Regions from separate parts of the Rahnella aquatilis CIP 78.65 genome, predicted to be linked through region 3. Evidence: predicted binding sites of a transcription regulator. Region 3 holds the regulator's gene; each other region holds the start of a gene.
The links. Region 3 encodes PurR, which represses purine synthesis genes. Its sites were predicted from a motif close to CANGCAAACGTTTGCNTG; they were not measured.
Positions count from the first base shown of each region.

Region 1: RAHAQ2_RS19930 (NCS2 family permease) is a predicted target of PurR. The motif match lies at 4,060-4,077, and genes of this name have one in related genera.
Region 2: purH (bifunctional phosphoribosylaminoimidazolecarboxamide formyltransferase/IMP cyclohydrolase) is a predicted target of PurR. The motif match lies at 2,804-2,821, and genes of this name have one in related genera.
Region 4: gcvT (glycine cleavage system aminomethyltransferase GcvT) is a predicted target of PurR. The motif match lies at 4,018-4,035, and genes of this name have one in related genera.

Region 1 covers NC_016818.1:4,402,328-4,408,480, forward strand. The annotation lists gene RAHAQ2_RS19920 (LysR family transcriptional regulator) at 1-539, shown strand, start outside; gene RAHAQ2_RS19925 (Na+/H+ antiporter) at 612-2,261, opposite strand; gene RAHAQ2_RS19930 (NCS2 family permease) at 2,577-3,944, opposite strand; gene RAHAQ2_RS19935 (glutathione S-transferase family protein) at 4,354-5,022, opposite strand; gene RAHAQ2_RS19940 (putative bifunctional diguanylate cyclase/phosphodiesterase) at 5,292-6,153, shown strand, end outside.
Region 2 covers NC_016818.1:4,494,659-4,500,811, reverse strand. The annotation lists gene purD (phosphoribosylamine--glycine ligase) at 1-981, opposite strand, end outside; gene purH (bifunctional phosphoribosylaminoimidazolecarboxamide formyltransferase/IMP cyclohydrolase) at 1,028-2,617, opposite strand; rRNA gene RAHAQ2_RS20330 (16S ribosomal RNA) at 3,297-4,839, shown strand; tRNA gene RAHAQ2_RS20325 (tRNA-Glu) at 4,983-5,058, shown strand; rRNA gene RAHAQ2_RS20320 (23S ribosomal RNA) at 5,294-6,153, shown strand, end outside.
Region 3 covers NC_016818.1:3,029,156-3,035,308, forward strand. The annotation lists gene RAHAQ2_RS13590 (C40 family peptidase) at 1-722, shown strand, start outside; gene cydH (cytochrome bd-I oxidase subunit CydH) at 888-1,040, opposite strand; gene purR (HTH-type transcriptional repressor PurR) at 1,311-2,336, shown strand; gene punR (DNA-binding transcriptional activator PunR) at 2,372-3,277, opposite strand; gene punC (purine nucleoside transporter PunC) at 3,414-4,625, shown strand; gene cfa (cyclopropane fatty acyl phospholipid synthase) at 4,988-6,139, shown strand.
Region 4 covers NC_016818.1:3,787,670-3,793,822, reverse strand. The annotation lists gene pepP (Xaa-Pro aminopeptidase) at 28-1,344, shown strand; gene ubiH (2-octaprenyl-6-methoxyphenyl hydroxylase) at 1,346-2,524, shown strand; gene ubiI (FAD-dependent 2-octaprenylphenol hydroxylase) at 2,542-3,768, shown strand; gene gcvT (glycine cleavage system aminomethyltransferase GcvT) at 4,079-5,176, shown strand; gene gcvH (glycine cleavage system protein GcvH) at 5,231-5,617, shown strand; gene gcvP (aminomethyl-transferring glycine dehydrogenase) at 5,727-6,153, shown strand, end outside.

The DNA.
Region 1 (6,153 bases), 1.4 Mb from region 3:
AGCAATATCCCGGCATTGAACTGATTATTTCCGAATTTGGCGGACTGACCGTACAACAGGCGGTGATTTCCGGCGAGCTGGATCTGGCGCTCACTGCCCTGCCCGCCGACGCCGTGCCTTCTATCGCCTCACTGCTGCTGTTCAGTCATCCGTTGTGTGTCGTGGTGCCACGCACGCCGCACTGGCTGAACCGCACGCGCATCGGCTTCAGTGATCTGGCTGAAGAAAGCATCCTGATTTATAACGAAGACTTTGCCCTGTACCGCCAGCTGATGGATGCCTTTGCCTCACACGGCTTTACGCCAAAAATCGCGGCGCGCAGCGGGCAGTGGGATTTCCTGGCGGCGATGGTACAAACCGGTATGGGTGTGGCGATTTTGCCGGAACCTGTCTGTCAGCGGCTGGATAAGAATGCGCTGATGTGGCTGCCGCTGGATCCGCTGATGCCGTGGCAGCTCGGGCTGATCTGGCATCAGGGCAGCTATCTCTCGCACAGTGCGCAGGCGTGGATCACGCTGTGCAGGGATTACTGGAAATAGCGGGAAGTTATGGGAAATAAAAAACCGCGTGAACTTTGCAGCACACGCGGTTCCTGATGTTGCTTGTAACTTTTACACTTCTTTTTCGACTAACAATGCTTCGAGTAAATCCAGATCATGCAGTAACTTTTGCAGCGTCTCGTTACTGATTTTCTGCGTGGCGCGCAGATGATAAAGCTCGCCACGTTCCGCACGCAGCGCAGTCAGACGGAAACGACGCTCGAGGTTTTCCAGCTTCAGCGCGGTTTCCATATCATCACGATTAGCCGTGCGTCGCCGTAACGTCCCGATCACCCGCGAGCTGATTTCCTTCAGCGTCTGTTCATCGATATTTTCTTCGGTATCCGCCGCCAGACGTTCTTCCATCTTATGCAGGCTTTCGATCGCCACTTCTGCCGCGATCGATTTCGCCATGCGTTCTTCCTCGCGATAAGCCGTGCCGTCAGCCACCACTACGCCTCTGAGCAGGAACGGCAAGGCAATCACGCCTGCAATCAGTGAGAACAGAATGACACCGGTCGCCAGAAATACCAGCTGATAACGCGACGGAAACGCCGAACCATCGGCGAGGAATAATGGAATCGACAACACACCGGCCAGCGTAATGGCACCGCGCACACCGGCAAAAGACGCCACCCACAGCTCACGCGTACTGTAGCTGCCAAACAGCAGCGGTTTCTTTTTCAGGAAACGGTTGCTGAAATTCTTCATCACCCACAGCCAGACAAAACGCAGGATCAGCAGCGCAAAATAGATGATGCCGACATCGGCAAACAGGTGCCACGTCACGATAGACGGATCATGTGTCGCCTGATCGATAGAGTTCTCAAGAATACCCGGCAATTGCAGGCCCAGCATGATGAACACCATGCCGTTGAACACAAACTCAAGCATCGCCCAGACACTGTTAGCGCGCAGGCGCATCGCCAGCGGCGCGTTACGAATAATGCCGGACTGGCTGATGGTCATCCCCGCCGCCACGGCGGCCAGAATGCCCGACACACCGATGTGTTCGGCAATCAGATAAGAGGCGAACGGCAGCAGCAACAGGAAGACGATTTGCGTGGCCGGATCATCACCGCTCCAGCGGCTCATGATGCGCAGGGATTTACTGTATAACCACGTCACCGCCACACCGGCCATCAGGCCGCCGATCGCGACTTTGAGGAATTCGACCGTTGCACCGCCGACGGTAAAAATCATCGTGCCCATCGCCACGGCGATAGCAAATTTCAGGGACACCAGGCCGGACGCGTCATTCATCAAGGCTTCGCCTTCCAGCACGCCCATGATCGACTTCGGAATACGGCCCTTGCCGACAATGCCGCCCAGTGCCACGGCATCGGTTGGCGAGAGCACTGCCGCCAGCGCAAACGCAGCCACCAGCGGGATATTCGGCACCATCATATAAATCAGATAGCCAATGCCGACGACGGTGAGCAGCACCAGCACCAGCGCCAGCCCGAGAATTTCGCGCCCGTGGTGGAGGAATTCACGGGTCGGCGTTTTCCAGCCATCGGCGAACAGCAACGGCGGGATAAAGAGGACGAGAAACAGCTCAGGATCGAAATCTACGTGCAAACCAAAATTCGGCCAGGCCAGCAAGGCACCGACGGCAATCTGCATTAATGGAAGAGGAACCTGAAACGGCAACATTCTGGTGACGACACCGGAGAGCGACACCACCAGAATCAAAATCAGAATGGTAAAGAAGATTTCCATGCTTTCCTTAGACTCTTGTTTTTATGAATTTCAGCCAGACGCAGGTGAGTGAGTCCGGAGCGAACTAAGGAATAGTAGATCAAAAGGGGATGTGATTTAAATCAGTGCGTGCGGTTACATCAGAGAGGGTTTGCTCCTTACCCGTATCAGGAGCCGGAATGAAGGCTTTTTCGTGCTCCTCCCCCTGCGAAGGGGGAGGCGGGAGGGGGTTTTAATGACAAAACTCATGCCAAAGCACACTTCAACCTGCTGATTCGTCATTAATACCCCACCCCAACCCTCCCCTTCGCAGGGGAGGGAGAAAGGCAGTTGGCATCAGATCGCCCATCCGCCCGCATAAAACGCCACCAGCGCCACAGCGATAATCACCGTGCCGATGTTCAGTTTGCGCCATTCGCCGGAGAAAATACGGCCGATAACCAATGCGCTGAAACCGAGCATGATGCCGGTGACAATGTTGCAGGTCAGAACGATAAATACCGCGCACAGCAGCCCGGACATCGCATCAACAAAATCGCTGAAATCCAGTTTGGTGACATTGCTGAGCATCAGTAAACCCACATACATCAGCGCGGGTGCGGTGGCGTAAGCCGGTACCAGATAAGACAACGGAGACAGGAACAACATCAGCAGGAACAGCACGCCGACGACAGTTGCCGTCAGGCCGGTTTTGCCGCCAGCCGCCGTACCGGCTGCTGATTCAATGTAAACCGCTGCCGGAGATGCGCCAACCAGAGAGGCGAAAATACTGCTCACAGAGTCAGCCGTCAGGGCTTTGCCACCGCTAATGATCTGGCCGTTTTCATCCAGTAAGTTTGCCTGTCCGGCGACGGCGCGGATGGTGCCGGTGGCATCAAATACCGCCGTCATCACCAGTGCCAGCACGCTGGGCAATACGGCGGCTTTCAGTGCGCCTATGATGTCGAGATCGAAAATGACGGATTTACCGTCCGCGCCCGCCAGAGAAGGCATGGCGAATAAACCCTGATATTTCACGGCAGGATCGAAAATCAGGCCGATAATGGAAATGGCAATAATCACCAGTAAGATGCCGCCCGGAACGCGCAATTTCTCAAGGCCGAAAATCACCGCCAGACCGAGCAACGTCATCACGACCGGGAAAGAGGTGAATGCGCCGAGCGCCACCGGTAAGCCGTCCAGCGGATTTTTCACCACCAGACCGACGCCGTTGGCAGCGATCAGTAACAGAAACAGACCGATACCGATACCGGTGCCGTGCGCAACGCCTGCTGGCAGGTTGCGCAAAATCCATGAGCGGATGCCGGTCACCGAGATAATAGTGAACAACACGCCCATCAGAAATACCGCACCGAGCGCCACCGGTACGCTGATGTGCTGACCCAGAACCAGACTAAACGCGGTAAAGGCCGTCAGAGAAATGGCGCAACCAATCGCCAGCGGTAAATTCGCCCACAGGCCCATCAGCAGAGAGCCGAAACCGGCGACCAGACAGGTCGCAACAAACACCGCACTTGGCGAGAAGCCCGCTTTGCCGAGCATCGACGGCACGACAATCACCGAATATACCATCGCCAGAAAGGTGGTTAAGCCAGCGATCACTTCCTGACGGACGTTACTGCCACGCGCACTCATTTTGAAAAAAGCATCAAGCGGGCCTTTTGGCGCAACGGCGCTGCCCGCTTGAGGTTGTTGACTCGACATGGAAAATCCTCTGAATATCTTTACTGATTAGCCGGCGTGGTCATTATGAAACCGTTTCTGCACGTTCACTTCCTTATTTGTCGCCCGAAATCGCCGAAAACAGCGTCAGAACGGCAAGGCAAACGTTTAACTCGCATCGCGTATGGCGGGACAAAAATTAACGCAAACGATTATCCGGGCTTTGGTACTCCCATTTCAACTCCGTTCGCCGACAATTTACCGTTGTCTGGTCAATAAAAACGCGGTTGTGGTGGAAATTTACCCGTTGAAGAAAAGTGAAACGCAAAAAGCAAAAAAGACCGGAAGATAAAAATAACAGGAGACTTATTAAGGTTTATTTTTCCATACGTTCATTGCATAAAATACTGCCTGCAATGAACGTATCGAAATATAAAAATGCAGAACAGGATTAACGCAAGAGAGTAAACGGTCCGCCGTTTTCCAGTGCCTTCTGACAGGCCGGACGCGCAGTCACATTTGCCAGCCAGGCATTCAGTCGCGGATATTTCCCGAGACCGGAACGGGCACTGATCGCTTCTATCGGGAAACTCATCTGAATATCTGCTGCGCTGAACTGATGACCAGCAAAATAAGGATGCGTCGTCAGATGTTGTTCGAGATAATCCATATGAGTATAAATCTGCTTATCCAGATAATTTTTCTGCACGCCCTGCCCGATCGCGCCGGCAATCGGGCGGATCAGCCACGGCATTGGCGGTTTACCCAGACGGCTAAAAATCAACTTCATCACCAGCAAAGGCATCAGAGAACCTTCAGCGTAGTGCATCCAGTAGCGATACTGCTGACGCTCCGCAAATGCAGCGGGTTTCAGCGTGCCCGCCTCATCATACACTTCCTGCAGGTATTCAATGATGGCACCGGATTCCGCAAGGATCAGCCCGTTGTCTTCCAGCACCGGGGACTTACCCAGAGGATGGATTTTTTTCAGCGATGCCGGTGCCAGCATGGAATTTTTATCCCGCTGATAACATTTGATTTCATAAGCGACGCCCAGTTCTTCGAGCATCCATAAGATTCGCTGTGAACGGGAATTATCCAAATGATGCACTGTTAACATAAATTTCTTCTGTCCTGTTTCATTTAATTATTTGTTAACTATAGACAACGCTTTCAGGGCGCGTAGCGGATTTATTTTAATAACCCTGATTTCATTCAGGTTTAATTTATCAAAAATCTTTTTATTTGATTAAAACTACTGACGGATTAATCTTAATTACGCGAAAAAAATTATCGCAACTTCGTTCGCCTTTAATAATTCTTAATGCCATTATCCCCGGGTAAAAAAATCAGCCCGTCGCTTTCGACTCTCTGTTGGTGGAGCCTCACATGTTTTCCAGTAATTACAACAATGTGCTTGTGATGTTTTCGTTCGTTGTTGCAATGCTTGCCTCTTATACCGCACTCGATATGGCGGGCCGGGTTGCTACCACTGAGGGAAAGGCTTCCCGGCTTTGGTTAACAGGTGGCGCTATTGCAATGGGTATCGGCATCTGGTCGATGCATTTTATCGGCATGCTGGCCTTTAATGCTTCGATGCCAATGGGTTATGACCCTTTCATCACCCTGCTTTCCATGGTGATCGCCATCATTTCCTCCGCCTTCGCGCTGTGGCTGGTCTGTCTGCAGGAATTACCCACCAGACGATTACTTGCCGGTGCCTTGCTGATGGGCGGCGGTATTGCCGCCATGCATTACACCGGAATGGCGGCGATGCTGATGATGCCGCCAATTGTCTACGATTACCGTTGGGTCGCATTATCCGTTGCCGTGGCGATTATCGCCTCCGGCGCGGCGCTGTGGATGGCGTTCAATCTGCGTCATCAGTCGCCCAATGTCCGCCTGCTGCGCATCAGTGCGGCGGTAATCATGGGTGCCGCCATTGTCGGTATGCATTACATCGGCATGGCCGCAGCACAATTCCCGATGGACAGCCAAAGTATGGCGGCGTTCAGCGGCGTGGATAATAACTGGCTGGCGCTGCTGGTGATTGTGGTCACGCTGGCGATTCTGGCGATCACCCTGATTATTTCTATTCTCGATGGCCGGATGCAGGCGCGCACCTCCATTCTGGCGTCTTCGCTGGCACAGGCGAACCGCGAGCTGACACAACTGGCGCTGCATGACAATCTGACCCGCTTGCCCAATCGTCTGTTGCTGGAAGACCGCCTGAGTCAGGCGGTTCAGAAAG
Region 2 (6,153 bases), 1.5 Mb from region 3:
ATCCCACTCGGAGGTTTTATCACCCAGACGACCTTCAGCACCAGCCAGGCATAAATCCACAAGATCAGAACGCAGACGTAACATGATCGGCTGAGTCTCCGGATCGCCGAAACGGCAGTTGAACTCGATCACTTTCGGCTGGCCGTCGGCTGAAATCATCAGACCGGCATACAGGAAACCGGTATAAGTGTTATTTTCCGCCGCCATACCGCGAATGGTCGGCCAGATGACCTGATCCATCACGCGCTGATGGATTTCATCGGTTACGACCGGCGCCGGAGAATAGGCTCCCATACCCCCCGTGTTCGGACCGCTGTCGCCGTCACCTACGCGTTTGTGATCCTGACTGGTCGCCATCGGTAACACATGGGTGCCGTCGACCATGACGATGAAACTCGCTTCTTCGCCCTCAAGGAATTCCTCGATAACAATGCGATGGCCTGCATCGCCGAAAGCATTTCCCGCCAGCATATCATGAACGGCATCTTCGGCTTCTTTCAGGGTCATTGCCACAATGACACCTTTGCCAGCGGCCAGCCCGTCAGCTTTGATAACAATCGGTGCCCCCTTGCTGCGCAGATAAGCCAGAGCGGGTTCGATTTCGGTGAAGTTCTGATAATCGGCACTTGGGATGTTATGGCGAGCCAGAAAATCTTTAGTGAATGCCTTAGAGCCTTCAAGCTGCGCAGCTTCCTGCGTCGGGCCAAAGATTTTCAGTCCTGCTGCGCGGAAAGCATCGACCACGCCAATCACCAGCGGCGCTTCAGGGCCAACAATGGTCAGGCCAATATCATTACTTTGGGCAAAAGCCAGCAAACCGGCGATGTCGGTGGCGGCTATATCAACATTTTCCAGCAGTGGCTCCAGCGCGGTGCCGGCGTTGCCAGGTGCCACAAAGACTTTATCAGCCAGAGGTGATTGCGATGCCTTCCATGCCAGTGCATGTTCACGCCCGCCATTACCGATAATTAAAATATTCATTCGAAGTCTCCGGATGAGCGGGCGCATCGCACCCGCCAAAAGAAAATTAATGACGGAAGTGGCGCATGTCGGTGAAGAGCATAGCAATGCCGTGTTCGTTAGCCGCAGCGATAACTTCGTCGTCACGGATAGAGCCGCCAGGCTGGATCACGCAGGTAATACCCACGGTTGCCGCAGCATCAATACCGTCGCGGAACGGGAAGAAAGCATCAGAAGCCATCACGGAGCCCGCCACTTCCAGACCTTCGTCTGCGGCTTTGATTCCGGCAATTTTGGCGGAGTAAACGCGGCTCATCTGGCCAGCCCCTATACCAATGGTCATTTTGTCACGCGCATAAACAATGGCGTTGGATTTCACGAATTTTGCCACTTTCCAGCAGAACAGCGCGTCTGTCAGTTCCTGCTCCGTTGGCTGGCGCTCGGAAACCACGCGCAGATCAGCGGTATCAACCATACCCAAGTCGCGATCCTGAACCAGCAGGCCACCATTGACACGTTTGAAGTCGAGCGCTGTCTGGCGATCTTGCCATTGTCCGCAGGTCAGTACACGAACGTTTTGTTTGGCCGCGGTCAGTGCCAGCGCTTCGGCACTTACGGTCGGCGCGATGATCACTTCTACAAACTGACGGCTGATGATGGCTTTTGCCGTTTCGGCATCCAGTTCACGGTTGAAGGCAATAATGCCGCCGAAAGCTGACGTCGGGTCAGTCTGGTAGGCGCGCTCGTAAGCGGCCAGAATGCTGTCGCCGATGGCCACACCGCACGGGTTGGCATGCTTGACGATGACGCAGGCGGGCTCCGCAAATTCTTTCACACATTCCAGAGCCGCATCAGTATCTGCAATGTTGTTATAAGAAAGAGCTTTACCCTGAAGTTGGGTAGAGGTGGCAACAGACGCCTCGCTGACGTTTTCTTCTATATAGAAGGCAGCATTCTGATGGCTGTTCTCGCCATAACGCATATCTTGTTTCTTTATATAGCTGAGATTCAGCGTACGCGGGAACTGGCCGGAAGCAGATTCAGTATCACCGTGATAAGCCGGAACCATCGTGCCAAAGTAGTTCGCAATCATGCCATCGTAAGAGGCGGTATGTTCGAAAGCTTTAATCGCCAGGTTGAAACGGGTCGCCAGCGTCAGCGAGCTACTGTTAGCATCCATTTCTTCAATGACGGACGCGTAGTCGCTGCTCTTAACTACGATCGCCACATCTTTATGATTCTTCGCTGCCGAGCGAACCATGGTCGGGCCGCCGATATCAATGTTTTCTACCGCATCTTCCAGTGAACAATCCGGACGCGCGACCGTTTGTGCGAACGGATAAAGGTTAACGACCACCATGTCGATTGGCGCAATAGAATGCTGCGCCATGATTTCATCATCTTTCCCGCGGCGGCCAAGGATCCCACCATGAACTTTCGGGTGCAGGGTTTTGACGCGTCCATCCATCATTTCCGGAAAACCGGTGTAGTCAGACACTTCTGTGACTGGCAGGCCGGCTTTAGCTAACAGGCTGGCGGTTCCGCCAGTGGAAAGTAATTCAACGCCACGCGAAGACAGGGCCTGGGCGAATTCTACGATACCGGCTTTGTCAGAAACACTGAGCAGAGCGCGGCGGATTGGACGAGATTGTTGCATGGTGGTTATATCCTTGGCTTTGGAGTCGCAGTAAAGAGCGTTATCTGAATTCAATGACGCTTTTCTTCTCTTTATATAGAGCCATTTACAGAAAAACGCGGTATTGAGCTCGGATAACTTCCCTTCGGCGACTGACTTTTCATTTATTACCCCTAAAGGGCGGTGAAAACTGACGCGCGAAATTGTAGCGAAAACGATTGCGCGACGCTCGCAAAATTTGAGATTCCTGCAGCTCTGTGGATAAATCTGTGCAAAACACGGTATAAGCGGTGTGTTTGCTGTGTAATGCAGCAAACGGTGTTTTTTCTTAAAATTAGCCCTTGCGGCCTGCTGAGAACTCCCTATAATGCCGCTCCATCGACAGGGAACAACGTGAACAACATCACGAAGTGACCGGGTCGGAAAGATTAAAAACAGTGATGACCGGGTGAAATAAACGGTTGACACTGAATGAGGAAAGCGTAATATACGCCACCTCGAGTTAGCAAGCGAAAGCGCGTAACTCACTGCTCTTTAACAATTTATCAGACAATCTGTGTGGGCACTCACAAGACGATATCAGCCACCTCGGTGGCAAAAAATATCAAGTCTTAGAGTGACCAAGCAGTAATTCATTTAGTTGAATTATTACGAAGTAATCTCTGAGCATCGCTTCACTTGTTGAAGCAAATCGAACTTTTAATTGAAGAGTTTGATCATGGCTCAGATTGAACGCTGGCGGCAGGCCTAACACATGCAAGTCGAGCGGCAGCGGGAAGTAGCTTGCTACTTTGCCGGCGAGCGGCGGACGGGTGAGTAATGTCTGGGAAACTGCCTGATGGAGGGGGATAACTACTGGAAACGGTAGCTAATACCGCATGACCTCGAAAGAGCAAAGTGGGGGATCTTCGGACCTCACGCCATCGGATGTGCCCAGATGGGATTAGCTAGTAGGTGAGGTAATGGCTCACCTAGGCGACGATCCCTAGCTGGTCTGAGAGGATGACCAGCCACACTGGAACTGAGACACGGTCCAGACTCCTACGGGAGGCAGCAGTGGGGAATATTGCACAATGGGCGCAAGCCTGATGCAGCCATGCCGCGTGTGTGAAGAAGGCCTTAGGGTTGTAAAGCACTTTCAGCGAGGAGGAAGGCATCACACTTAATACGTGTGGTGATTGACGTTACTCGCAGAAGAAGCACCGGCTAACTCCGTGCCAGCAGCCGCGGTAATACGGAGGGTGCAAGCGTTAATCGGAATTACTGGGCGTAAAGCGCACGCAGGCGGTTTGTTAAGTCAGATGTGAAATCCCCGCGCTTAACGTGGGAACTGCATTTGAAACTGGCAAGCTAGAGTCTTGTAGAGGGGGGTAGAATTCCAGGTGTAGCGGTGAAATGCGTAGAGATCTGGAGGAATACCGGTGGCGAAGGCGGCCCCCTGGACAAAGACTGACGCTCAGGTGCGAAAGCGTGGGGAGCAAACAGGATTAGATACCCTGGTAGTCCACGCTGTAAACGATGTCGACTTGGAGGTTGTGCCCTTGAGGCGTGGCTTCCGGAGCTAACGCGTTAAGTCGACCGCCTGGGGAGTACGGCCGCAAGGTTAAAACTCAAATGAATTGACGGGGGCCCGCACAAGCGGTGGAGCATGTGGTTTAATTCGATGCAACGCGAAGAACCTTACCTACTCTTGACATCCACGGAATTCGCCAGAGATGGCTTAGTGCCTTCGGGAACCGTGAGACAGGTGCTGCATGGCTGTCGTCAGCTCGTGTTGTGAAATGTTGGGTTAAGTCCCGCAACGAGCGCAACCCTTATCCTTTGTTGCCAGCGAGTAATGTCGGGAACTCAAAGGAGACTGCCGGTGATAAACCGGAGGAAGGTGGGGATGACGTCAAGTCATCATGGCCCTTACGAGTAGGGCTACACACGTGCTACAATGGCATATACAAAGAGAAGCGAACTCGCGAGAGCAAGCGGACCTCATAAAGTATGTCGTAGTCCGGATTGGAGTCTGCAACTCGACTCCATGAAGTCGGAATCGCTAGTAATCGTAGATCAGAATGCTACGGTGAATACGTTCCCGGGCCTTGTACACACCGCCCGTCACACCATGGGAGTGGGTTGCAAAAGAAGTAGGTAGCTTAACCTTCGGGAGGGCGCTTACCACTTTGTGATTCATGACTGGGGTGAAGTCGTAACAAGGTAACCGTAGGGGAACCTGCGGTTGGATCACCTCCTTACCTCAAGATACGCATTGTGCAGTGTCCACACAGATTGTCTGATGAAATTAATGAGCAAGAGCACCTGTTGATGCGGTAGGGGTAACCTTACGCTGATACGAAAAGTGCCAAACCATGTATGTGGTCTGGTACGGATTTTTCGTGTCCCCATCGTCTAGAGGCCTAGGACACTGCCCTTTCACGGCTGTAACAGGGGTTCGAATCCCCTTGGGGACGCCACTCCGATAATGTGTGAAAGACATTATCACCTGTTCTTTATGAACAGAAAATAACTTAAAGATGACTTTAACGAGTCGTGTTTAAGATATTGCTCTTTAACAATCCGGAACAAGCTGAAAATTGAAAGTTTACAGCTGAACATCACTCTCCGTAGCAGTACTGAGTGGTGGATTAGTCTGTAACAGAGTCTCTCAAATAATCGCAATGCGACGGTGGAAACACCTTCGGGTTGTGAGGTTAAGCGACTAAGCGTACACGGTGGATGCCTAGGCAGTCAGAGGCGATGAAGGGCGTGCTAATCTGCGAAAAGCGTCGGTAAGGTGATATGAACCGTTATACCCGACGATACCCGAATGGGGAAACCCAGTGTGCTCCGGCACATTATCATTACATGAATACATAGTGTAATGAGGCGAACCGGGGGAACTGAAACATCTAAGTACCCCGAGGAAAAGAAATCAACCGAGATTCCCCCAGTAGCGGCGAGCGAACGGGGAAGAGCCCAGAACCTGAATCAGTTTGTGTGTTAGTGGAAGCGTCTGGAAAGTCGCACGGTACAGGGTGATAGTCCCGTACACAAAAATGCACAGGCTGTGAGTTCGATGAGTAGGGCGGGACACGTGACATCCTGTCTGAATATGGGGGGACCATCCTCCAAGGCTAAATACTCCTGACTGACCGATAGTGAACCAGTACCGTGAGGGAAAGGCGAAAAGAACCCCGGCGAGGGGAGTGAAATAGAACCTGAAACCGTGTACGTACAAGCAGTGGGAGCCTACTTTGTTGGGTGACTGCGTACCTTTTGTATAATGGGTCAGCGACTTATATTTTGTAGCAAGGTTAACCGAATAGGGGAGCCGTAGGGAAACCGAGTCTTAACTGGGCGTCAAGTTGCAAGGTATAGACCCGAAACCCGGTGATCTAGCCATGGGCAGGTTGAAGGTTGGGTAACACTAACTGGAGGACCGAACCGACTAATGTTGAAAAATTAGCGGATGACTTGTGGCTGGGGGTGAAAGGCCAATCAAACCGGGAGATAGCTGGTTCTCCCCGAAAGCTATTTAGGTAGCGCCTCGTGAACTCATCTTCGGGGGT
Region 3 (6,153 bases):
AAATCACGCCAGTGACAGAACAAAAAACTCAGGACAAGAATTCGAAGAAGAAAGTAAAAAGCACCGAACTGGTTAAACGAAAGACCACAACGGAGAAAAGTGTCAGAACGACCCGGGCCGAGAGTAAAAAAGAAAAGACACTGAAGACCACCCGGGCCGAAAGCAGAACAGAGAAACACGCTAAAACCCGTGCACTCGCGAAAAACAGCACGGAAAGGGCCAGTAAAAAAGAAGCCTATGGCCGGCACCGCAAAGGTAAAAAGTCCGAAGAAGACAGCAAACCGATTACGCTCAGTGCAACACATAAAAAACGCTATCAGCATGCCCAGCAAACGGCCATGACCAAACTGATGCATCAGGTAGGAAAACCGTATCGCTGGGGCGGAACCTCACCGAATACCGGTTTTGATTGCAGCGGCTTAGTCTATTACGCCTACAAAGATTTGATCCGCATTAAAATGCCACGCACAGCGAATGAAATGTATCACCTGCGCGATGCGGCTCCGGTCAAACGCGGCGAACTTGAAAGCGGTGATCTGGTATTCTTCAGAATCAATAACCGCGGCGCAGCAGACCATGTTGGTGTTTATGTGGGTAACGGCAAGTTTATTCAGTCTCCGAGAACAGGCGAAGACATTAAAATCACCTCTCTCGGCGATGATTACTGGCAAGATCACTATGTGGGCGCACGTCGGGTAATGACCCCGAAAACGATCCGATAATAAACAATTCGTTAAGTCTGAAGTTTCGCTAATCAGCCATTGAATAGCATTTAACGAAGCGTTTATGCAGGGAAGAGTATCAGCGGTAACGGTCAGTGCGTAAAATTGAAAAGGGCGATCCCTGCAACAGGAATCGCCCTTTTTTATGGCGGATCACTTAATGAATCAGTTCATCACTGCGGTGAAGCTGAAAGCAATAATCATAAGCAAAGCGCATACCGTGGTGATCAACGATAATTTCAGGTTGCTGTCCATCAAACCCCCTTTCGGATCAAATTGTGGCATTTTTAAAGCCACACTCATTGTGTGCCAACGCATTTTCTCATAATTAACCTTTAAAATCTTGTGTTGAATGACAAGGCGTTCCTGAGAATTTTGCTTCCACTTTCCTGCATTATAAGAGAAAATTGTCGGTTAACACGCCTGTGTGCCGGTTGATTTCACCCGAGAGCATTTCACGCCTCATTCTGAAGAATCCACCCAACGATTTGACTGCCCTTTTAGAAGCCAGCAGTGAGATCCACGCAAGCAAACGATTAACATAATGCTAACGTGCTGAAACACGTGAGTTCAGGAGTCATTGTTTACATGGCAACGATTAAAGATGTCGCAAAGCGCGCTGGCGTTTCCACTACAACCGTGTCGCACGTCATCAATAAAACACGTTTCGTCGCCGAAGAAACCAAAGACGCGGTTCTCCTTGCAATCAAAGAGCTACATTACTCGCCGAGTGCTGTCGCCCGGAGTCTGAAGGTCAATAACACTAAAACGATCGGCCTGCTGGCGACATCCAGCGAAGCGCCCTATTTTGCCGAAGTGATTGAGGCCGTGGAAAACAGTTGCTTCTCCAAAGGCTATACGCTGATTTTATGTAACTCGCATAATAATCTGGAGAAACAACAAGCCTATCTGCAGATGCTGGCGCAAAAGCGCGTCGACGGCTTGCTGGTGATGTGCGCAGAATATCCTGATGAATTGCTTAATATGCTCGAGGAGCACCGCGCCATTCCCATGGTGGTCATGGACTGGGGCGAAGCGCGTAAAAACTTCACCGACAGCATTATTGATAATGCTTTCGAAGGCGGTTACATGGCCGGGCGTTATCTGATTGAACGCGGTCATCGTGATATTGGCGTGATCCCGGGACAACTTGCACGTAATACCGGCGGCGGCCGCTTCCAGGGGTTTGTGAAAGCACTGACCGAAGCCAATATTCCGCTTCGTGAGGAGTGGGTGGTTCAGGGCGATTTCGAGCCGGAATCGGGCTATCAGGCGATGCATAAAATTCTGATGCAAAAGCATCGCCCCACTGCCGTCTTCTGTGGCGGCGATGTGATGGCAATGGGCGCCATTTGTGCCGCAGACGAACTGGGCCTTCGCGTTCCTCAGGATATTTCTGTGATCGGTTACGACAATGTGCGTAATGCCCGTTATTTCTCTCCGGCGCTGACAACCGTGCATCAGCCGAAAGAACGTCTGGGTGAAATGGCCTTTACCATGTTGCTGGACAGAATTGTCAGTAAACGTGAAGAGTCTCAGACCATCGAGGTACATCCGAAACTGGTCGAGCGACGTTCAGTCGCCGACGGTCCGTACCGCGATTACCGCCGTTAACAGATATCGAACGCCTGCCTGTGCAGGCGTTTTTTTTAATCACGCAGCCATTCCTGATTCATCGTTTCTGTCTCGCCCATATAGTCCAGTAACCAGGCCAGTGAGGGTGACGGATTGCTTTGATCCCACGTCAGACAGCACGGACTGTCCGGGAACCTATTTTCCAGCGTCAGCACCTGCAACTTCTTCTGTTCTATCCACGGCGTGACGCGGTGAACCGGCATCATCCCCACGCATAAACCTTCGGTCAGGCACTCCAGCGCGCAGGTCCAGTCTGGCACGACCAGGCGCCGCTGATTATCCAGCGTCCAGGTATCACGCTTAGGCAATGTCCGGGAAGTATCTTCCAGACAGAGTGCCGGATAAGGCCGCAGTTGATCATCATTCAGTGCGCCGGATAATTGCGCCAGCGGATGTTGCGGGCTGACGACGCAATGCCAGTCCATAAATCCCATGTCACGAAAACTGAAGCGCCCGCCAACGGGTATCGCGCGCGTGGCACCGATCGCCACGTCTGCACGCCCGTCGACCAGCGCATCCCAGACACCATTAAACACTTCCGAGTGAATAATGAGTTCGGTATCCGCAAAATGGTGGTAAAAATCGAGCACCAGACGCCGTGTTCGTGCAGGTTTTACAATCCGGTCGACCGCCACACGTAATTCGCCGCGCCAGCCGTTCGCCACCTGCTGACACTGCCGGCGTGTGGCTATCATTTTTTTTGTCAGAATCCGCGCTTCATCGACAAAAACCTTGCCTGCAGGCGTCAGCACTACCTCCCGGTGGCGACGTTCAAACAACGGCACGGCCAGCCACTGCTCAAGCTGACGGACGGTATAGCTGATAGCCGAAGGCACGCGGTGCAAGTCTTGCGCTGCCGCACTAAAACTGCCGGTTCTTGCCACGGCATCAACCACTTCAAGGGTGTATTCTGACCACATAATTCAGCCTTCAATATTTTTGATAGCAGTGTGCAAATATTAGCGTTTCACAAGCCTGTTATCAAAGCGTTAAACTCCGCCTCCGGTACGTAATCTGCGTCACATCATCTGCAATAAATAAATTAACGAGACGATAATGAAACCCTCCTTTGGATTTATGCTCTATCTTGCGGGACTGAGCATGCTGGGCTTTTTAGCCACCGATATGTATCTGCCTGCGTTCAGCACCATGCAAACCAGCCTGATGACCAGTCCGGGGATGATCAGCGCAAGTCTGAGCATTTTTCTTGGCGGATTTGCTCTCGGCCAGTTGTTATGGGGGCCGCTGTCGGACAAGATCGGTCGAAAACCGGTCCTGCTTCTTGGCCTGACATTGTTTGCAGTCGGCTGTCTGGGCGTTATCTGGGTTGAAAACGTTCGCGCCCTTCTGGCCCTGCGCTTCTTACAGGCGATGGGGGTTTGTGCTGCCGCAGTCACCTGGCAGGCAATCGTTGTTGACCGTTTCTCTGCCGATGTAGCTAAAAAAACCTTCGCCAGCATTATGCCGTTAGTAGCACTTTCTCCGGCACTGGCACCGTTGCTGGGTGCGTGGGTGCTCAATCATTTTGACTGGGAAGCTATTTTTGCCCTGCTGACGGCGGTTGCCATCATTTTAGTGCTGACGACGCTGACTCTGCGTGAAAACAAACCGGCAAAACAAGCAAAGGCAGATAAAACCGGGTTTGTGACATTGCTGAAATCGCGTGTTTACAGCGGAAATGTCATGATTTATGCCGCCTGTTCAGCCGGCTTTTTTGCGTGGCTGACGGGTTCACCGTTTATCCTTAGCGACATGGGCTATTCGCCCGGTGCCATCGGGCTGAGCTATGTTCCGCAGACTATTGCTTTCCTGCTCGGGGGTTTTGGTTGCCGTGTTTTGATCAGCAAGCTGGACGGCAATAAAATTCTGCCATGGTTACTGGCGGGTTACGGCATCAGTATCGTGGCTTTGTTCTGTGTCGCCATGTTCACGGATGCCGGGCTGATAAGCCTGCTGATCCCTTTCTGTCTGATGGCTTTGGTGAATGGAGCAACCTATCCAATTGTTGTCGCGAATGCATTAATGCCATTTCCTGCTAATACAGGCAAGGCTGCAGCGTTGCAAAATACGCTGCAGCTCGGGCTTTGCTTCCTTGCCAGCCTGCTGGTTTCCGCATTTATTGTGCATCCGCTTATGGCGACAGTCACGATCATGCTGTCTACACTATTGTTGGTAGTTTGGGGCCGCTGGCTCTCTTTGCAGGATGAAATTGCGCCAGGCAATGAGCAGCAACCGGAGCAGGAAGCTCAGACACGGCATGCGAATTAATAGTGATAATACCCTGTTGTAACAATCACTTAACGGGCATTTTCATTCATTGTGATTAATTATTGAGAATGCCTGCCAGCGAGCCTATACTCAACAAAACCAAATAAAATAGCATTTTTACAAAACTTTTATTACATACTTAAGTCAGACGCGCGGACAGTGTCACACTTATTTTTTTCTTACTTTTTCAAGGATGATTTTCCTGCACGTCTTCTGGCGCGCAGGTGTTCTTCTTAATTTCCTCTGTTGGTGTCGAATATCGGGCTAGGCGCTAGTCGTCTGTTCTCATAAAGACCTGCAAAAAATAGCCTTTGCTTTTCCCGGCAGGTTAATAAGTCAGAAGAGAAAGTGATGGAGAAGCTATGAGTTCATCGTGTATAGAAGATCAAAGCATTCAGGACAATCAATGGTACCGGATCGCCAGTGAAATGCTGGCGATGGCAGGTATTCAGGTAAACGGTAATCGTCCTTTCGACCTTAAAGTAAAAAACACTGACTTCTTTAAGCGTGTTTTACAGGAAGGTTCTCTGGGCCTCGGTGAAAGTTATATGGATGGTTGGTGGGAATGTGACCGTCTGGATATCTTTTTCCAGCGCGTTATCCGCGCCGGTTTGGAAAATAAACTGCCCCACCATTTTAAAGATACGTTACGCGTCGCCGCAGCACGCCTGACCAATCTGCAATCCCGCAAACGGGCGTGGATTGTCGGTAAAGAGCATTATGATCTGGGCAACGATTTATTTACTCTGATGCTCGACCCTTACATGCAATATTCCTGCGGCTACTGGAAAGAAGCCACTACGCTTGAAGAGGCACAGGAAGCAAAACTCAAAATGATCTGTGACAAGCTGCAATTAAAACCGGGCCAGCGCTTACTGGATATCGGTTGCGGCTGGGGTGGATTATCAGAGTACGCTGCCAGAAATTATGGCGTGAGCGTTGTGGGTGTGACGATTTCTGCTGAGCAACAAAAACTGGCGCAAAAACGCTGTGAAGGGCTGGATGTCACCATCCTGCTACAGGATTACCGTGACCTTAATGATCAGTTTGACCGTATTGTTTCTGTCGGGATGTTTGAACATGTGGGTCCGAAAAATTATCAGACCTATTTTAATGTCGCCAAACGCAATATCAAACCTGACGGCATTTTCCTGCTGCACACCATCGGTTCTAACAAAACAGATCTTAATGTCGACCCGTGGATTGATAAATACATCTTCCCCAACGGTTGTCTGCCGTCTGTTCAGCAAATTGCACAAACCAGCGAGTCGCTGTTTGTCATGGAAGACTGGCACAATATCGGCGCTGATTATGACCGTACGCTGATGGCGTGGAATGAACGTTTCCAGAAACACTGGCCGGAACTGGCGGAAAAATACGGTGAACGTTTCCACCGCATGTTTACCTATTACCTGAATGCCTGCGCCGGTGCTTTCCGCGCCCGGGATATTCAGTTGTGGCAGGTCGTCTTCAGCCCGGAAGGTGTTGATGGCGGAATGCGCGTACCACGCTGATTGTCCTCTCTTCT
Region 4 (6,153 bases), 760 kb from region 3:
ATTAAAACGATTTCAGGAGAAGGTGTGATGACTCAGCAAGAGTACGATAATCGTCGTCAGGCGCTGTTAGCGAAGATGGCACCGGGAAGCGCTGCGGTAATTTTTTCTGCGCCGGAAGCCCCACGCAGTGCCGACAGTGAATATCCGTATCGTCAGAGCAGTGATTTCTGGTACTTCACCGGTTTCAATGAGCCGGAAGCGGTATTGATCCTGGTGAAAAGTGATGAAAATCATAACCACAGCGTCCTGTTTAACCGCGTCCGTGATCTCACCGCTGAAATCTGGTTTGGTCGTCGTTTAGGTCAGGAAGCCGCGCCCGCCAAACTGGGTGTGACCAAAGCGCTGCCTTTTGATGATATCAACGATCAGCTTCACCTGTTGCTTAACGGTCTCGACGTGCTGTATCACGCACAGGGCGATTACGCCTATGCGGATGAAATCGTTAACCGTGCCATGGAAAAACTGCGCAAAGGCTTCCGCCAGAATCTCTCGGCCCCGGCCACTGTCACCGACTGGCGTCCGTGGGTGCATGACATGCGCCTGTTCAAATCGGCTGAAGAGATTGCCGTCATGCGCCGCGCCGGACACATCACCGCGCTGGCCCATACCCGTGCGATGGAAAAATGCCGTCCGGGCATGTTCGAATATCAGCTTGAAGGCGAGATTCATCACGAATTCACCCGTCACGGTGCACGTTATCCTTCCTATAACACCATCGTAGGCGGCGGCGAAAACGGCTGCATCCTGCATTACACCGAAAACGAATGTGAACTGCGTGACGGCGATTTAGTGCTGATCGACGCCGGTTGTGAATATCAGGGTTATGCCGGTGATATCACCCGCACGTTCCCCGTGAACGGCAAATTCAGCAAAGCGCAGCGCGAAATCTACGACATCGTGCTGGCGTCAGAATATAAAGCGCTGGAAGTGTTCGGGCCGGGCAGCAGCATTCAGGCCGCGACCGAAGCCGCAGTTCGCGTGATGATTGAAGGTCTGGTCAAACTGGGCGTGATGAAAGGTGACGTTGAAACCCTTTACGCGGAGCAGGCACACCGCCAGTTCTTCATGCACGGTCTTTCCCACTGGCTGGGGCTGGACGTTCATGATGTCGGCCATTACGGTTCAGTGGATCGCAGCCGGACGCTGGAACCGGGCATGGTGCTGACCGTTGAACCGGGTCTGTATATCGCGCCGGATGCCGACGTACCGGAAGCATACCGCGGTATCGGTATCCGCATCGAGGACGACATTCTGATCACCGCTACCGGTATTGAAATTCTGACCGGCGATGTGGTGAAAGAAGCCGATGATATTGAAGCGTTAATGGCGGCGGCAAAGAAATAATATGAGCATCGTAATTGTTGGCGGCGGCATGACCGGTGCCACGCTGGCGCTGGCGATTTCCTCGCTGACGCAGGGACGTTTGGCGGTGCATCTGGTGGAAGCCACTGCGCCGGAGCATCACGGGCATCCGGGTTTTGATGCCCGTTCGATCGCATTGGCGCAGGGAACCTGCCAGCAATTATCGCGGGTGGGGATCTGGCCTGTGCTGGCGGCAATCGCCACGCCAATCCGTGATATCCACGTCAGCGATCGTGGTCACGCGGCCTTTGTGAATCTCAATGCCGCGCATTATGGCGTTGAGGCGCTGGGGCAGGTGGTTGAGCTGCATGAAGTCGGTAAGCGCCTGTTTGCGATGCTGAAAAATGCCCCCGGCGTCACGCTGCATTGTCCGGCCAAAGTCACGGATGTCGCGCGTTCACAAGATTCCGCCAGCGTGACGCTCGACAGCGGTCAAACGCTGACAGCGCAGCTTTTGGTGGCCGCTGACGGTTCGCATTCTTCGCTGGCAAAAGCCTGCAATATTGGCTGGCAGCGTGAAGATTACGGTCAGATTGCCGTGATCGCGAATATCGCCACCAGCGAACCGCACAAGGGTCGTGCTTTTGAACGTTTCACTCAGCACGGGCCGCTGGCGTTACTGCCGATGTCCGATGGCCGCAGTTCGCTGGTCTGGTGTCATCCGCGCGAAGCGAAAGAAGAGATCGATAACTGGACTGAAGCACAGTTCCTCAGTGAGCTGCAAAAAGCGTTTGGCTGGCGTCTGGGCACCCTGAAACAGGCCGGTAAACGTTTCAGTTATCCGCTGCAATTACAGAAAGCCAACAGCCATATCAGCCACCGCCTGGCGCTGGTGGGCAATGCGGCGCAAACGCTGCATCCGATTGCCGGGCAGGGTTTTAACCTCGGTCTGCGTGACGTCATGACGCTGGCGGAAACGCTGGCCCGTGCTGCCGCACAAGGCACTGACGTCGGCAGTTACCGCGTGCTCAATGAATATCAGCAGCGCCGTCAGCCTGATCAGCAGGCGACCATTGGCATCACCGATGGCCTGATCCACCTTTTTGCCAACCGCTGGCTGCCATTAATGGTCGGACGCAATTTCGGTTTACTGGCGATGGAAAGCATTACGCCGTTGCGCGATGCTTTCACCCGAAGAACATTAGGTTGGGTTGACCGTTAAGCCTTACAGGAAAAATTATGCAATCTTTTGATGTGGTTATCGCCGGTGGCGGAATGGTCGGTCTGGCGCTGGCGTGCGGATTACAGGGCAGCGGTTTGCGCGTTGCCGTGCTGGAAAACCAGCAACCGGATCTCGATTCGCCGTTGCCGGAACAGCCGGGTTTACGGGTTTCGGCGATCAATGCCGCCAGCGAACGTCTGCTGAAATATATCGGCGTCTGGGACAACATTATTGCTCAGCGTGCCAATGCCTATCAGGGGATGGAAGTCTGGGATCGCGACAGCTTCGGCAAAATCGCGTTCCGCTGCGAAGAATACGGTTTCAGCCATCTGGGCCACATTATCGAAAATCAGGTGATCCACCGTGCTTTGTGGCAGCGTGCGGAAAAATCTTCTGACATCACACTGCTCACACCGGCAACACTGAAAAATGTGGCGTGGGGCGAAAATGAAGCCTTCATTACCCTTAGCGATGATCGTCAGCTCAGTGCGCGCTTAGTCGTGGGAGCGGATGGTGCACAGTCATGGCTGCGTCAGCACGCCGATATTCCGCTGACCTTCTGGGATTACCGCCATCATGCACTGGTGGCGACCATCCGCACTGAAGAACCGCACCAGTCTGTCGCACGGCAGGTATTCCACGGCGAAGGTATTCTGGCATTTCTGCCGCTGGCGGATACGCATTTGTCTTCTATCGTCTGGTCAGTTTCGCCGGATGAAGCGCAGCGCCTGAGTGCGCTGGAGCCGGAAGAATTCAACAAAATTCTCGCCAGCACCTTTGACCTGCGCCTTGGCGTTTGTGCCGTGGAGAGCGATCGCCTGACCTTCCCGCTGACCGGTCGTTATGCCCGCAGCTTTGCCGGACAGCGTCTGGCGCTGATCGGGGATGCGGCGCACACCGTACATCCGCTGGCCGGGCAGGGTGTCAACTTAGGTTTTATGGATGCCGCCGAACTGGCCTCTGAAATCAAACGTCTGCAAAAAGAAGGTAAAGATTTCGGCCAGCATATGTACCTGCGCCGTTACGAACGCCGCCGCAAACACAGCGCTGCGCTGATGCTTGCCGGGATGCAGGGCTTCCGTGAACTGTTTGCCGGTGACAATCCTGCCAAAAAACTGCTGCGCGATATCGGCCTGACGCTGGCGGATTCCCTGCCGGGCGTGAAACCGAAACTGGTCCGTCAGGCGATGGGGCTGAATGATTTACCGGAATGGTTACAGGACGAATCGCTTCGATTGAAATAATCTAATTTCAGCTAAAATTTTCCATTACATTTTCTAATCCGGGGCCGGATTTCTCATTCTGCAAATGGTGAGAAATTCGGCCTTGTCGTTATATAACATCGATACTTTTGCTGTTTATTTGTAGATTTTGCGCCACAAACCCCAGTTTACCAGTCAAAAACTCTGCACAATGCCTCTGTGAAATCACTGACATCTCCACCGCTCTGCATATTTTAACTTATGGTTAGCAGGGAGATTCAGTGGTAAGTTCAGGCAAAGGGTATCGTTTGCGCGGTGTGCTGTTTATGCACTTAATTAAATGAGGAATAAGATGGTTAAGCAGACTCAGCTTTATGAACAACATGTTGCGTGCGGCGCGCGTATGGTCGATTTCCACGGCTGGATGATGCCTCTGCATTACGGCTCTCAGCTGGATGAACACCACATCGTGCGTCAGGATGCCGGTATGTTTGACGTCTCGCACATGACCATTGTTGATCTCCACGGCGCCCGTACCCGTGAATTCCTCCGTTATCTTCTGGCGAACGATGTCGCCAAACTCACCGTTCCCGGCAAAGCCCTGTACACCGGCATGCTCAATGCCTCCGGCGGCGTGATTGACGATCTGATCGTCTATTTCCTCAACGAAAATTATTTCCGTCTGGTGGTCAACTCCGCGACCCGCGAGAAAGATCTGGCATGGATTTCGCAACATGCAGAACCGTACGCTGTCGAACTGACGGTGCGTGATGATCTGGCGCTGGTTGCCGTGCAGGGGCCGCAGGCGAAAGAGAAAGCGGAAACGCTGTTTACCGCCGAACAAAAACAAGCTGTCGCGGGCATGAAGCCGTTCTTTGGCGTTCAGTCGGGCGATCTGTTTATCGCGACCACCGGTTATACCGGCGAAGCGGGTTATGAAATCGCATTGCCACAAGAACAGGTTGCCGATTTCTGGCAGAAATTGCTGGCCGCAGGCGTGAAGCCAGCCGGTCTGGGGGCGCGTGACACACTGCGCCTGGAAGCAGGTATGAACCTGTACGGTCAGGAAATGGACGAAGGCGTTTCACCGCTGGCGGCCAACATGGGCTGGACCATTGCCTGGGCACCGGAAGACCGTAATTTTATTGGCCGTGACGCGCTGGAAAGACAGCGCGAGCAGGGCACTGATCAACTGGTCGGCCTGGTGATGACCGAGAAAGGTGTATTGCGTAATGAACTGCCGGTGCGATTCACCGACAGCGCGGGTAACACCCTGGAAGGCGTGATCACCAGCGGCTCATTCTCGCCGACGCTGGGCTACAGTATTGCACTGGCACGCGTTCCGGCGGGCATCGGCGAAAACGCCATTGTGCAGATCCGCAACCGTGAAATGCCGGTAAAAGTCACTAAACCCGGTTTTGTCCGTAACGGCAAACCGCTGGCGCAGTAACGTATTTAATTGAGCAGAAATAGAAAAATTTAAAACGTTTTCAGGAGATTATCGATGAGCAATGTCCCGTCAGATTTGAAATACGCGTCTTCCCACGAGTGGATTCGTTCAGAAGGTAACGGCGTTTACACCGTAGGTATCACCGAACACGCACAGGAATTACTGGGCGACATGGTATTTGTTGATCTGCCCGAAGTTGGCCGTGAAGTTGCCGCCGGTGAAGACTGCGCCGTGGCGGAATCCGTCAAAGCAGCTTCCGACATTTACTCTCCGATCAGCGGCGAAATTATTGCGGTAAACGCTGAACTGGAAGGTTCCCCGGAGCTGGTGAACAGCGAGCCATATGACACCGGTTTCCTGTTCCAGATTAAAGCGTCTGACGAAAGTGAACTGGCTAACCTGCTTGATGCAGAAGCCTATTCAGCATCCATTGAAGACTGATTAAATACTGTTTTACCCGCCCCGCAACCCGCTTGCGGGGCAAATCAGGACCCGTAGCTTTTGTCAGTATCCCAAGACACCTCCAGCAGATTTCAGGAATGCGTAGCAAATGACTCAGACTCTCAGCCAACTCGAACACAGCGAAGCCTTTATTGGCCGCCATATCGGTCCGTCTTCTCAGCAGCAGCAACAAATGCTGGAAACGGTCGGTGCGGATTCCTTAAACGCGCTGATCCAGCAGATCGTTCCGGTCGATATCCAGTTACCCGGCCCGCCGGCTGTCGGCGATGCCGTCACGGAACATCAGGCGCTGGCTGAGCTGAAAGCCATTGCCAGCCAGAACCAACGCTATAAATCCTACATCGGTATGGGTTACAGCGCGGTGCTGACGCCGCCGGTTATCCTGCGCAACATGCTGGAAAATCCGGGCTGGTACACTGCCTACACGCCTTATCAGCCGGAAGTGTCGCAGGGCCGTCTTGAAGCATTGCTGAACTTCCAGCAACTGACGTTAGACTTAACGGGGCTGGATCTGG